Thiorhodovibrio winogradskyi: one gene and its partner. The protein of the gene in region 2 interacts with the protein of the main gene of each other region in a pairwise test. Links are inferred from orthologs where the notes say so. Each region holds a gene or a part of one and is shown on either strand. Other genes may lie near its edges. The genes, in order: rlmB and Thiowin_RS19655.

Evidence for each region.
Region 1: the proteins of Thiowin_RS19655 (region 2) and rlmB interact in binary tests that used the Escherichia coli proteins (3 or more experiments, as listed by UniProt). The link is inferred for Thiorhodovibrio winogradskyi from one-to-one orthologs.

The regions. Positions count from the first base shown.
Region 1 is NZ_CP121472.1:371,455-378,331, reverse strand. The notes cover bases 1-2,893. They hold rlmB (23S rRNA (guanosine(2251)-2'-O)-methyltransferase RlmB), read right to left. Parts: upstream 1,879-2,893; coding sequence 1,123-1,878; downstream 1-1,122. Other genes in these bases: rnr (ribonuclease R), read right to left, coding at 1,914-2,893; mutL (DNA mismatch repair endonuclease MutL), read right to left, coding at 1-1,015. In the rest of the region: more of rnr, read right to left, coding at 2,894-4,163; Thiowin_RS01905 (Lcl C-terminal domain-containing protein), read right to left, coding at 4,421-5,461; Thiowin_RS01900 (sulfur reduction protein DsrS), read right to left, coding at 5,485-6,609; Thiowin_RS01895 (HesB/IscA family protein), read right to left, coding at 6,655-6,877. UniProt on the Escherichia coli protein: Specifically methylates the ribose of guanosine 2251 in 23S rRNA.
Region 2 is NZ_CP121472.1:4,297,744-4,304,621, reverse strand. Bases 2,307-5,200 are described here. They hold Thiowin_RS19655 (NAD(P)H-hydrate dehydratase), read right to left. Parts: upstream 4,575-5,200; coding sequence 3,039-4,574; downstream 2,307-3,038. Other genes in these bases: Thiowin_RS19650 (BON domain-containing protein), read right to left, coding at 4,972-5,200; tsaE (tRNA (adenosine(37)-N6)-threonylcarbamoyltransferase complex ATPase subunit type 1 TsaE), read right to left, coding at 2,503-3,042; Thiowin_RS19665 (N-acetylmuramoyl-L-alanine amidase), read right to left, coding at 2,307-2,327. Also shown: Thiowin_RS19680 (methyl-accepting chemotaxis protein), read right to left, coding at 1-214; Thiowin_RS19675 (hypothetical protein), read left to right, coding at 503-697; more of Thiowin_RS19665, read right to left, coding at 966-2,306; more of Thiowin_RS19650, read right to left, coding at 5,201-5,799; Thiowin_RS19645 (DUF4168 domain-containing protein), read right to left, coding at 5,981-6,418; Thiowin_RS19640 (sigma-54-dependent transcriptional regulator), read right to left, coding at 6,597-6,878. UniProt on the Escherichia coli protein: Bifunctional enzyme that catalyzes the epimerization of the S- and R-forms of NAD(P)HX and the dehydration of the S-form of NAD(P)HX at the expense of ADP, which is converted to AMP.

The DNA of each region.
Region 1 (6,877 bases), 3.9 Mb from region 2 along the record:
GATGCAGGGCGCGAAAAATAAAATCGTGCACCTGGCGCCCCTCGCGAAACCGGACTTCCTGCTTGGCCGGATGAACATTGACATCGACCTGGCGCGGATCAAGCTCCAGAAAGAGCACATAAGCCGGATGACGACTGTGATGCAGCACGTCCTGATAGGCCTGGCGCACCGCATGGGCAACCAGCTTGTCGCGCACCATGCGACCGTTGACGAAGAAAAACTGCCGGTCCGCCTGCGAGCGGCTGAAGGCCGGCTGCGCGACCCAGCCAAACAGTCGCAGCCCAACGGCCTGATCCTCAAGCATCAGGGCGGCGTCGAGGAAATCGCCCCCCAGGGTTTGTTCGAGCCGCCGCCTCAGGCTTGCTTGCCCATCGCTTGCTTGCCCGTCGTTAATATCCCCATGACTGGGGGCACGCAGATCCAGCACCGAACGACCGTTATGTTCCAGCCGAAAACCGACCCTGGCATGCGCCAGCGCCAGCCGCCGGATGAGTTGTTCAATATGGCCCAGCTCAGTTTTCTCAGTGCGCAAAAACTTGCGCCGCGCCGGAGTATTGAAGAACAAATCCAGCACCTCGACGCTGGTACCCGGGGCATGAGCCGCCGGTTCCGCCGCCGGGGTCTGGTCACTGCCATCGGCGGTGATGGCGAATCCATGGTCCGCGTCGGCACGGCGCGAGAGGATCCGCAGCCGCGCCACCGAGGCCATGCTGGGCAGGGCCTCGCCGCGAAATCCCAGGGTCGCGACCGACTCCAGATCGGCCAGCGAGGCGATCTTGCTGGTTGCGTGGCGCGAGACCGCCAATGGCAGCTCCTCGGCGCTCATGCCGCAACCATCGTCGCGCACCAAAATGCGCTTGGCACCGCCGCGCTCCAGGAGCACCTCAATCTGGCGCGCACCGGCATCCAGACTGTTTTCGACCAGTTCCTTGACGATGGACGCCGGGCGCTCAATCACCTCGCCCGCGGCGATTTGATTGATTAATTGAGGTGGCAACGACTTGATGCGTGACATGGGTGGATGGAAACAGAAAAGACCCGATACTGGCAACCGCCGGAGCTCAGACTGACTGGGCTTGAGCGCAGGGAACGCGCGCCCCCGCGGCCTTCCGGCGGCGCGGTTTAGGCCGCTCCCGCCAAGCGCTGGCGCAGCGCTTCATACAGGCAGATGCCGGCGCTGACGGAGACGTTTAGGCTTTCGACCTGGCCGCGCAGCGGCAGGGCGGCGAGTTGGTCGCAGCGCTTGCGCGTGAGCCGGCGCAACCCCTGACCCTCGCTGCCCAGGACCAGTGCCAGGGGGCCGGTCAACTCCAACGCGAACAGGCTGGCGTCGGCCTCGCCGGCCAGGCCGATCACCCAGAGCCCTCGCTCCTGTAACCGCGCCAAGGTGCGCGCGAGATTGGTCACCTGCACGAAAGGGACGCTAGCCGCGGCACCGCTAGCCACCTTGACCGCCGTGGCGGTGAGCCCGCAGGCGCGATCTCGCGGCGCGATCACCGCCAGCGCACCGGCGCCGTCGGCACAACGCAAGCAGGCGCCCAGGTTGTGCGGGTCGGTCACACCATCGAGCACCAGCAGCAGCGGGTCGGCCGGGCCGGACGCCAGCAGTTGGTCGAGATCGGCCTCGCCGCGCGCGGCGGGCGCTTGCGTCCAGGCCAATGCACCCTGGTGATTGCCGCCGGCAGTCGCCTCATCAAGCGCGCAGCGGTCTTGCTGACGCACTGGCACCCCGGCGGCGCGCGCCAAATCGACCAGCTCGCTCAGACGCCGATCACGGCGGGCGCGATCAAGCCACAGCTCACGCACCCCGCCCTGACTCAGAGCGGCGCGCACGGCATTGATGCCCATGACGGGCGCGCCGCCCTCGGCGTGGGTCATGCTTGCGGCAGCCGGTTTCAGAAAGGCACTCCGGCTCAACCAACCGCACGCTTGCGGTTGCCGCGTCGCCGTGGTCGCTTGGCGCCCTCGGCTTGTTTGGCCGTGGGCGCCAGCACGAAGTCGATCTTGCGCTCGTCGAGATTCACCGCCGCCACCTGCACCCGCAGCCGGTCGCCCAGGCGATACACCTGACCGGTACGGGCGCCATTGAGCCGGTGTCCGATGGGGTCGAAGTGGTAGAAGTCGTTATCCAGCGCGGTGATGTGCACCAGCCCATCGACATAGACATCGTCGAGCTCGACGAACAGGCCAAAACCCTGCACGCTGACAATGGTGCCGTCGAACTGCTCGCCGAGCTTGTCGCGCATGTACTCGCACTTGAGCCAGTCGCTGGCGTCGCGGGTGGCCTCGTCGGCGCGCCGCTCCGTGCCCGAGCAGTGCTCGGCGATCTGCTGCAGCTCGGGTTTGGAATAATCCAACTCCGCCACGCCACCACCGGCCAAAATGTGCTTGATGATGCGGTGGACGACCAGATCCGGATAGCGTCGAATCGGCGAGGTAAAATGGGTATAGCCCTCGTAGGCCAGGCCAAAGTGACCGACATTGTCCGAGCTGTACATCGCCTGTTGCATGGAACGCAGCAGCACGGTTTGGATGAGATGAAAATCCGCCCGTTTCCGCACCGAGTCCAGCAGGGTGCCGTAATCCTTGGCGGTGGGCTTATCCCCACCAGGCAGATTCAACCCCAGTTCGGCGAGAAATTCCCGCAGATCGGAGAGCTTCTCAGCCTTGGGCTGCTCATGGATGCGAAAGAGCGCCGGCATCTTCTTGCGCTCGAACAGGCGCGCGGCGGCGACATTGGCCGCGAGCATGCACTCCTCGATCAGCCGATGGGCGTCGTTGCGAGCGCGCGGCTCAATGGCCTCGAGCCGGCCTTGGTCGTTGAAAACGAACTGAGTCTCGACCGTGTCAAAGTCGATGGCGCCGCGCCCCCTGCGCGCCTCAAGCAAGGTCTGAAACAACTGATGCAGCTCATGCAGATGGGGCAGCAGCTCGGCATACTGCTCGCCCAGCGCCGGGTCGCCCTCCAGCATGGCGGCCACCTGGTCGTAAGTCAGTCGCGCGGCGGAGCGCATGACGCCTTCAAAAAAGCGCGAGCGGGTGACCTTGCCGTCGCGGTTCACATAAAGCTCACAGGCCATGCACAGCCGATCAACCTGGGGGTTGAGGGAGCAAAGCCCGTTGGAGAGCACCTCCGGCAGCATGGGGATGACGCGATCGGGGAAATAGACCGAATTGCCGCGCGCGCGACCTTCCTGGTCCAGCGCATCTCCCGGGCTCACATAGGCCGAGACATCGGCAATACAGACCAAAAGCCGCCAGCCCTTGGGCTTACGCTCGGCATAGACGGCGTCGTCGAAGTCGCGCGCATCGGCCCCGTCGATGGTCACCAGCGGCAGATCGCGCAAATCCTGGCGTTCGGCCTTGGCGGCTTCCGGCACCTCCTCGCTTAAGCCAGCAATCTGTTGCAGCACGGCCTCGGGCCAGTCGACGGGGAGATCGTGCGCGCGAATGGCGATATCGGTCTCCATGCCAGCGGCCATGTGATCACCAAGCACTTCCAGCACCTGACCGAGCGGCTGGGTGCGCTTGGTGGGTTGATCAGTAATCTCGGCCACCACGATCTGGCCCTTGGTGGCCGACCCCACCCGATCGCTGGGAATAATGATGTCGTGGCTGATGCGCTTATTATCCGGCACCACGAAGCCCACGCCGCTCTCGGAGTAGAAGCGCCCCACCACCGACTGGGTATTGCGCTCGAGAATCTCCACCACCGCGCCCTCGAGTCGCCCGCGCCGGTCGCGGCCAGTCACCCGCGCGACAATGCGATCACCATGGAAAAGCGCGCGCATTTCCTTGGGATATAGGTATAGATCATCCCCGCCCTCATCGGGCTTGAGGAAACCAAAACCATCGGGGTGACCAATCACCCGCCCGGCGATCAGGTCCTTCTTGTTGACCAGGCAAAAAGCATCGCGGCGATTGCGCACCAACTGCCCATCGCGCACCATGGCACCCAGGCGGCGCTCGAGTGCCAACTGCTCCTCGGGATCCTTCAGGTCGAGAGCCTTGGCCACGCCGGCGGCATCCATGGGTACCCCACGCTCGGTCAGGATCTCGAGGATAAACTCGCGACTGGGGATGGGCTTGTCGTATTTCCGCGCCTCGCGTTCGCGATGCGGATCAAGCACTTTGGCGGATTGGGATTTTTTGCGTCTGGCCACGATGGAAAGGCTTCCGGCTGAGAAAACCGCTAGTTTAACCCACCCGAAGCCGCCGGGTGTGCTGACAAGGGATCTTGTAGCAATTCCAAATTTCGTTTTCCAGCGCCCGGTTGTTGGCCCGGTTCTCAGTAGACGCGCCATTTTGGCGCGTCATGAAGTGGCTGGAAGCCGCCACTACAGCGAATAAGACTCCCAATGTTGGAATGGCTGGCTGGGCGAAGTCTGAGCACAGGATTCTCGTTGCTGTTGGCCTGGTATCAATTGTCCGGCGCCTGATCGCCAGGTGGGCCTGCCGCGGGGGCGTCCGCGGGTGGACCCGGGAGCAGCCCGGGCTGCTCGGCGCCATCCACACCATCGCCGCCGTTGTCGCCGGCCGCTTGTCCGGCTGGCTGATCGGGGTTGTCGGGGGCATCCTGGCCGGCGGCTGGATCGGCATCCTGGTCACCAGCCTGGCCATCGGCCTGGTCATTCATTTGGTCAGCGGCAGGATTCGCACCAGGGTCGCCAGGTTGCTCGGCGGCCGGGTCCGCCGGCTGTGGTTCGGCTGCCTGGGCATCGGCATCTGGGTCGGCTTGCGCATCCTGACCGGCTTCGGCAGCGCCCGGCTCGCCTGGTTGCGGCTGCCCATCCGCGCCTGGAGCATCTGGAGGGACATCTGGGGGAAGATCTGGGGGAAGATCTGGGGGAAGATCTGGGGGAAGATCTGGGGGAGCATCGGGCGCTGGCGCGTTGGCCGCGGCATCCGCCTCGGGTTCGGGCTGTTCAGGCAGTTCCCGCACCAGGCGCAGATGAACGACGTTGCGCTGGTTGGCGCTAAACTCCTCACCAAAGGCAAAGCCAAGCTGGCCGGCGCGTGGGGAATTATCGGCCTCGGCGGAGTTGAACCAGAACCAACCCGAGGGCGTGTTGGGAAAGAGCGACAGATTCACGGCTGGTAACAGGCAGCCGGGCTGGATGATCTGGCGCAGTTCATCGAGCCTGGGAATGCGCCAGTCATCGTAGCCGGCAAAGGTGCTTGTCTCGGCGATTGCGAGCGCCCGCTCCCAGGTCAAGTAGGCCAGGCGGCCGTCGCGACAGCGCTCGCCCCGCAGACCCTCGGCGCATTGCTTCCAAACCAGGCGGTTTTGTTCGTCGCCGACGGTTCCGTCTTCACTGAGTGTCCAGCGCTCTTCGTTGATATTGTCCTCGGGTCCGCGACCGCAATTGGGCTCTTGGGCCTGTGCGGCGGCCAGGGTCGGTAACAGGCAGAGCCCAATCAGCACCAGGGCCCGCACCATTTCCAAGCCGATCAATGGCATACCAACCAATTTAACATGGCGGTTTAATCTGGCGCGGCACGCAAGCAGGCGATGGCCGCTTGCAGGGGCTCGATCACGGGTGTGATCTTGCGCCGCATCAGGGTGCCAAGGGTGGTCGGATCCGGCAGCACCGGGCGCAGGGTAGCGTAGCTCACGCCCGAGAGCAGGCGCAGGGCGGACAGTTCGGGACCGATGCGCGGCAGGCGCTCCAGGCAGGCATGCGCGCCTTCAGGCACCGTGCCGCTGGCAACCGCGTCGGCCTCGGCCTTTAGTTCGGCCAGCGTGAGCCTGGGCTCGCCCTCGGGGCGCATGGGGCTGAAATACTCACGCATCAGGTCGAAGGCGGCGGTGACCACCTCCTGATTGGGCGGCTTGGCCAACACCCGCGACAGGGTGTCGAGAAACCGCTGACCGCCACCGCTGGCACAACGCAACAGCAGCCATGCGACCGTGTTGCCGTCCGCGGCGAGCGGCGCCAGCGCCTGGTCGAGTTGCGCAAGATCGGCTCGCGGCGGCAGTGGCGCGGGCAGATCGTCCGGCAGGGCGCGCAGAAAGCCGAGCAAATAGGCCTGTTTGCGCGCGGCTTTTTGCCACAGATCCTGGCGCGCCTCGGGGCCGATCAAGCCCGGCCGCAGCACCAGGCGCACGGACTCCATCATGCGCTCGCTGTCAGTCTCGAACGGCAGGAATTCGATTAGATATGAGGCCAACTCGCGGCCCAGCGCGCTGCCAGCGATGACAGGATTCGCAAGCATGCGCCGAGCGTTCCTGGCATCCTCCATCGCCCACCAGGCGCGGCGGGCAAGCTCCTCGGTCAGCCCGGGCGAGCAAACCGCCGCCACCACGGCCTCGGGCTCACCCAGCATCAGCAGTTGTTCCAGGCTTTCATCGCGCATCTGGCCCATGCGCGTCCAGCGCCGCAAATAGACCGGATAGCCGCCGGGGGAACCTAGAATATGACCCGAGATGAGTTCGCGCACGGCCCGCAAATAGGATTCCGGGCGTCCGGTGGGATGCAAGATGACACCGCGTTCGCCTTGGTCCGTCAGCCCGTAGACGATGAGTTTTGATTCATCAATACGAATAGCACGCGGCTTGTTGGCAAGCAGCACATTTAAACGCAAAGAGTCTTCGCTCGATAGATCCACGATATAGAGAGCCTCAGGATGCGGACTCTTGGTGGACGCCCGCGCTTAGGCGTCGCTTGGCGGCTTGCAGGTCGTGTCTTTGGGGTTGAGAAAAATAAAGTGCTGTTCGCCGTCGTCCAGGGTGACAAAATCCATCACCGCCGTATCGAGCAGAGGCACGAACTCGGGCGCCATGACAATATCCACGCCCTCGGAAGTGAAGCGGATATCCTCCTCGCTGAGTTCATCGAACCCCATGCGGTAGTCAATGGAGCCGTCCGGATTTTGC
Region 2 (6,878 bases):
GTGGCACCTCCAGCGCCGCCTTGATGCTCGCGGCCTCGCTGCTCGCGACATTGCGCGCTAGATCGCGCGCCGCCCGCAGGCCGGATTCGCGCTGGACGTCGGCCATCTGCTGCATGCGCATGACCGCGTAGCCAGTGATGACCAGGCCCAGAATCACCATGGCAACGCCGGACCAGAAAGCGATGCGAAATCCGATGGAATGGCGATTCAACATGGGTACTCTCGTCTCTTTAACTCAGGTTGGTTGTTCGGGATCAGGCATCTGAGCCCCAGTTTTTGCGCCCGGAGGCTACAACAGTTGACAAAAAATCGTCAACAAAACCCAAACGCTCTGGATCAATGAGCATCGCACAAATTGCCATGACCGGAAGGCCGGGATTCGCGATAATAGCCAACGGCTGACCCGCACGCCCGATTGATGCGAATATGATCGGTACCATCCCCGCAGGCCCGGCATTACCAACCCAAATTAGTGCCGGTCCCATCCATCATGAGGAGCTGTATGAACATCGACGACCTGGAAGATTATGTCACCAACCTGGCGGAACTTGTCGGCTTCGATCTTGAGGCCGGCACCTGGACGCAGGAGCCAACCGCACTGCAGCAGGTCAAGCCCGGACTACCCATTGCCCTGTCGCGGCTCTTTCTGGCAGTGCGCTGCGCCAACCCCTCGGGCACCACCAGTCAAGGTTCATAGCCCCGTCTTCATCAGAAGATGAAACAGCTGTTGTCTGGCAAGGCCAGCCACACCCAGTCAACCATCACATTGGTGCTTGACCGGATGGGCTGAACATGGCATTCTATCGCGTCAATTTGGCTACGTAGCTCAGTTGGTTAGAGCGCGGCACTCATAATGCCGATGTCGCTAGTTCGAATCTAGCCGTAGCCACCAGAAATTACATCGCACAATCAGCCGCTTCAGAGCGGCTTTTTTGTGCCTGGTCTTTGCGTCCGTTAACCGGTGCTCAACTTTCAGGAATGCGCAACACTTGGCCGACGCGGATGCGGTCATCGCGAAGCTGGTTGAGCGAACGCAGCGATGGCAGGCTGACCTGATAATCGCGGGCGATATCGAGCAGAGTATCGCCATGCTCGATCACATGTCGGACGGAGCGGGCACCGCTGCTGTTTTGCATCGCAAACAGTGTTTGCGGCAGTGGATTGGCCGCGAAGTAGCGCTTGACACCGTTCAAAATGGCTTCCGCGACCCGCTGCTGAAAGGCCGGATCGCGCAGGCGCTTTTCTTCCTGGGGATTGGAAATAAAAGCTGTTTCCACCAGCATGGATGGAATATCCGGCGCTTTCAGGACCGCAAAGCCGGCGGACTGAATGCGACTTTGATGCATTTTGCCGAGTTGCCCCAGTTCCTCCAACACCGGCTTGGCCGCCAGCAAACTATGCTCCATGGTCATGTTTTGAGTCATGTTCATCAGCACGCCGGCGACTTCTTCATTGCTCTTGCCAAGGTCGATGCCGGCGAGCAGATCGACTTCGTTCTCACGCGCGGCCAGCCATTGCGCGGCCTCACTACTCGCGCCAAGCTCGGACAAAGTAAAGACCGAAGAGCCGCGTACCTTTCGATCATGAAAGGCATCCGCATGAATGGAAACGAACAGATCCGCACGATGCTTGCGGGCAATGCGAATGCGATCACGCAAAATCACAAAGCGGTCGCTGTCGCGGATCAGGGCCGCGCGCATCCCGGCCTGCTGATCCACCAGATGGGCGAGCTTCCGCGCAATGGAAAGGGTCACGTCCTTCTCCCGAGTACCGAGGACGCCAATGGCACCAGGATCCTTGCCTCCGTGACCCGCATCGATGGCGATCACCACATCGCGCGCTTTAAATGAGCGCTGCTGCACCGAGGGATGCCCGGATAGATCACGCGCGGCCGCTGACAACGCCTCCTGGCGGGCTTCTTGCTGTGGCTTGGGGGTGAGATCGACCACCAATCGATGCCCATAACGTCCGTCTGGTTGCAGACAGAAGCTTTTGACCCGCACCTTGCGCTTGAGGTCGAGAACAATTCTGGTGCTCTTGCCGGCACGCTCGCCGCTGCGGATGCGAGTCAGCAGTGGATTGCCCGCGTCAGGCTGGCGCAACTCGCCACCAAGGCCAGTGCCCGCCAGGTCGAGCACCAGACGATCCGGAGAGTCGAGCGAGAAGATATTGTGCTCGACCACCGGTCCGGAGGTATCGAACACTAAACGGGTCATCTCTTCCTGGCTGGATAGACGCGCACCCAGAATCTCGACCCCAGCGAGGGCGCTTGAGGTCAAGGTCAGCAGAGTGATGAGCAAGACGGCGATGAGACGGATAGTTTCCATCGTGCCCCCCCGCGGGAAGCCTCGGACTTCAAAGGTCACAAGATGTTAGACGTTAATGTCTCAAAGCATAGCAAGTGATAGCAAAATTGTCTATTTTTTCTGATATTTGCCAGTGTTTTCTCTAAGCAGTATAAAGTCTTGCGCACGCATCGCATGCCCAGAAGATGGCGTGCGCCTAGACATTGGTCGGCGCCAGCACCCGCGTCGCCTCGCCTGCGACCTGCCGCCAATCGCCGCGACCGCGAAAACTCACCGAGCGCCCCGGCGGCCGCGATGCGATGCGAAGGCTGAAATCCGGTGGTGGCAGCACTCCGGCTCCGCGCTCGGGCCATTCGATCAACAACAGGCCGCCGTCGCCGAGCAGCTCCTGCCAGCCAAGATAGTCAAGCTCCTCGGGGTCGGCCAAGCGATAGAGGTCGAGATGAAAAATGCGCCTGGGCGTTGATTCGATCCTGATTTCGTAGGGCTCGATCAAGGTATAGGTCGGGCTGCGCACCGCGCCCTCAACACCATAGGCGCGCAGCAAACCACGCACCAGGGTGGTTTTGCCGGCTCCGAGCTCGCCGTGCAGAAACACCAGCGCCCCCTTGGGTGCCGGCATGGCCTTTTCCAGCCCCTTCCCCAGCCCCGTCCCCAGCCAGGGCGACAACAGCGGCGCCAAGCCTTGACCCAGGCGCAGCATGGCTGACTCATCCGGGATGGAAATCTCTGTCATCGCCTTGACTCCCCAGTCTTCTGCCGCCGCCATTGTCGGCGCAGGGCGGCGATGAGATCGGACGCTAGCAGGCCGCGTTCCCCCTTGCGCGCGGCCCAGTCCGCCGCCGCCGCATGCAGACAGACACCGGCACTGGCGGCCTGTTCCAGATCGAGCCCCTGGGCCAGCAGGGCGCCGATGATACCCGTGAGTGCATCGCCCATGCCGCCGCTGGCCATGCCGGGATTGCCCTGGCTGCACAGCGCTGGCCCTGGTTGTCCGGAGCTGGTGATCAGGGTGCCCGCGCCTTTTAAGACCACTGTGCCGCCATAGCCTTGCTGCAATTGAGTAGCGGCCGCGAATCGGTCCTGGGCGATGTCGGCTGTCGTGCAGGCAAGCAGGCGCGCGGCCTCGCCTGGGTGAGGCGTCAGTATCCAGTTGTCACGCCGCCCGGGTTGCTCGGCAAGCAGATTGAGCGCATCGGCATCCAGCACCAGCGGACGCGGCCCGCTTTGCTCGGCTTGCAGCACATGCTCAAACAGTGCCCGTCCCCAGGGATCGCGCCCCAGGCCCGGCCCGAGCGCGACGACCGTCGCCTGCTCAAGCAGGGGGGCGAGCTGATCAGGCGTGGAGATCGCCGCGACCATCAGCTCCGGGCGGGTCAGGTTAAGCAGCGCGGCATGCTCGGGATGGGTCGCCACCCGGACAAGACCGGCGCCGGTGCGCAGCGCGGCCTCGCCGCACAGGCGCGCGGCGCCACTCATGCCGGGGGCGCCGCCGACGACCAGCACATGACCACAGTGGCCTTTGTGCGCGCTGCGCGGCCGGGGTGGAATGCGTGACGCCTCCTTGGGCCAATCGGTGCGGCGCGCGGCGGCGACCGTGCTGGCGTAGACCGCCGCCGGAACCTCAAGCGCGTCGAAGCGAACATCACCCACACAATCAGGCCCATCGCCGGTGAACAGGCCCTGTTTCAACCCAATAAAGCTCAGGGTCAGGGTGGCGTGGATGGCATCACCCAGGATCTGGCCCGTGTCAGCGCTGAGACCCGAGGGAATGTCCACCGCCAGAACGGGCGCGCGGCTTTGATTGACGCGCCTGATCGCGGCGGCCATGTCGCCTGTCACCGCGCGCGTTAGCCCAGTGCCCAGCAGTGCATCCAGGATCAGATCGCTGGCATCTGGCCATGCGGGCCAGGTCGCGACCCGGCCGCCAGCCTCGGCATAAGCAGCCGCCGCCGTTGCCGCCGCGCCGCTCAGCCGGCTGTGATCGCCAAGCCGTACCAAGCGCACCTGGCGCCCGGCTCTGTGCGCCAGGCGTGCCACCACATAGCCATCACCGCCGTTGTTCCCTGGGCCGGCCAGGATGGTCAGACGCCCAGCTTGGGGCCAGCGGTCTTGGATCAGCCGCCACAGGGCAGTGCCGGCGCGTTCCATCAGGGTTTCGCCGGGGATGCCGAAGCGCTCGATGGCGCAGGCATCGAGCATGCGTACCTGTCCAGCCCGATAGAGCGCGTAGGGCAGACGGTCGGTGCAGGGCATCAAGCGCGCCATGATGCTTGCCTTGGCCAGTGCCGCAGCCCTGGCGGATTCCTGGCCTGCGTCAGGTTATGTGACTCTTGAGCAGGTACGGACTGACAGGCCAAATATTTAGGCGCGTCTTCCAGGGAACTGACTCGACACTCTTGTCCAGAGGTTGCCATGGATTCACCTCTTTACTGGTCAAAATTGGGTTGACCTCAGTATGATCCCAACAACCAAGACTGCAAAGCCTGGACAGTACTAGCTTAAACACGCAAACATTGAACACAAAAATCGTGGTCAGCGGGCTTTTCAATACCGATAATCCTGTTATGCAAACTTGAGTCCTCTCCGATAAAGTCCCCGGACCGTCCGACCGAGAGCCGAGGGTTTTGGGGGCTTCACGGTGGAATGGCTTTTCGGAGGGAACTCAAAGCTGACGCTCAATGACCAGATGTGAGTCCAACTCCTGCACGCCCGGCATGTACTTGGCCAGGCTTTCGGCGACATTTCGCTCGGCCACTGAGGTGACGGAACCGCTCAGGATGACTTGGCCATTTTCAACCGCCATGTCGATGGCGCGTGCGTTCACTCGGGTGTCCGATGTCATCAGAAGGTGTAGACGGGCTTGTATCCAGGCATCCTCGACCTTCTCGGCCTCGGCGCGCCTTTGGGCTTCGCGTTCCTTGGGGATGAGTGCCGGGTCGACGCTAATATAGTTGAAGACCTCATCGACGCCCAGAGTGCTGACGGCCATGGCCGCCAGCCGATCCTTGGTGGAGGCGGCACCGACCTGTCCGTGCAGGCGCGCCATGCCTTTGTCAACCTCGACGCTGACATCCAGCGGGCTATTGCGGGTTTGCCAGCGCAAGCGCTGGCGCAGCCGCGCTGCCGTGGTGCGATCACTGACGTCATCAATCAGTGTGCCAGAGTCTTCCGGTATGGCGGCGTCCCGGTCGAGCGCATCGACAATCTTGGTGTCATCCTTGGCCATCAATTCCGCCAGCTCGCGTGCCAGGTCGGCCTCGATGGCGTTGGCCACGGCGCCTTCCAGCCGCCATTTGTTGGGGAAAGGGATGACGCGAATCTCATACCCGTCGAGCAAAGGGTTAATCCGCATCAGCATTTGTGCCTGAGCGGCGCGGACATCGGGTGCTTCGGCGCTTGTGGCGGTGGCGACGAGCAAAGCTAGGAGGACAACGCCGGCCAGCGTCTGTATGAGCAAATGCCGGCGTCGATGAACACTTGAGAGAATCATAAACAGCTCACGAAAAGCATCATGGAAGGGCCTCGGGAGCAAGGATCGCGTGACTGGCAACCTGGGTTCAATTGGTGATCTAGGTTCAGTCAGCGATCCGGGCTTTCTTGGCAACAGGAATTGAGCTGATCACGGCGCGACGCCGCGCCGCGACCAGTGCTATCATTGGCGATTGGCGCGATTAACGCATTTCGTTGACGGCTTCCTTCACCCGTTCGGCCAGCACCGGGTCATAACGCATGCCAGAGGCAATGTCGTTGTAGTCGGCGATGGAAATGCCGCTGTCTTCGACCGCCTTGACCATGGCTTCCTGTGTCTCGCGCTGCATGCTCTGGGCCGCCTCGGTGGATTTGGCGCTGGACATCTCCTCGGTCAGCTCCTGATTAAGCTGCTGCACCTCCTGAAAGGCCTCGGCAAAGGTCTCCAGGGTCGCGTCGTCGACCTCGACTTGCTCCATGCTTTGAGACGAATAGCTGCCCTGGGGCTGTCCGCCGGACGGTTGGCCGCCAGACGCGGCGCCGCCGCCCATGGATTGCGCTTGCACTAGACCCGCGGTCAGCAGGCCGGCGGCAAGCAGGGCGGTTTTGGTCAGTGCGTGGGTGTTGCTTAAAGTCATCATAAGACCTCCTTTGGGTCAGTTTGGTGAATGGCACCCTGCAATAATCAGAGACCGTGCCAAACATCCGCGAAAGGATATTTTTTGCTTTTATTTTAATTACATAGGATATAATTCACAACCACCTCGGCGCAACCCGCAGGGGCTAAAGGTGGGTCAATTCGCTACATGGCGCATTCTGCTACGGGTCATCCGAAGTCGCCTCGCCCAGCTTCCGATACAGCGTCTTGCGCCCAATACCGAGGATGCGCGCGGCACGCTGTTTGTTGCCGCCGGTCCAGTCGAGTACCGCGCGGATGTGACCGGCTTCCACCTCGGCCAGCGTCGGCCAGTCATCATCGCTGCTCCCGGTTTTCGGCTGATCCGGTGCCGGCGCGGCCGCGCGCACCCGCTCGGGCAGATCCTCAAGCGTGATGCGCGCGCCCGCGGCCAGGGTGACCACCCGCTCGACCAGGCTGGCCAG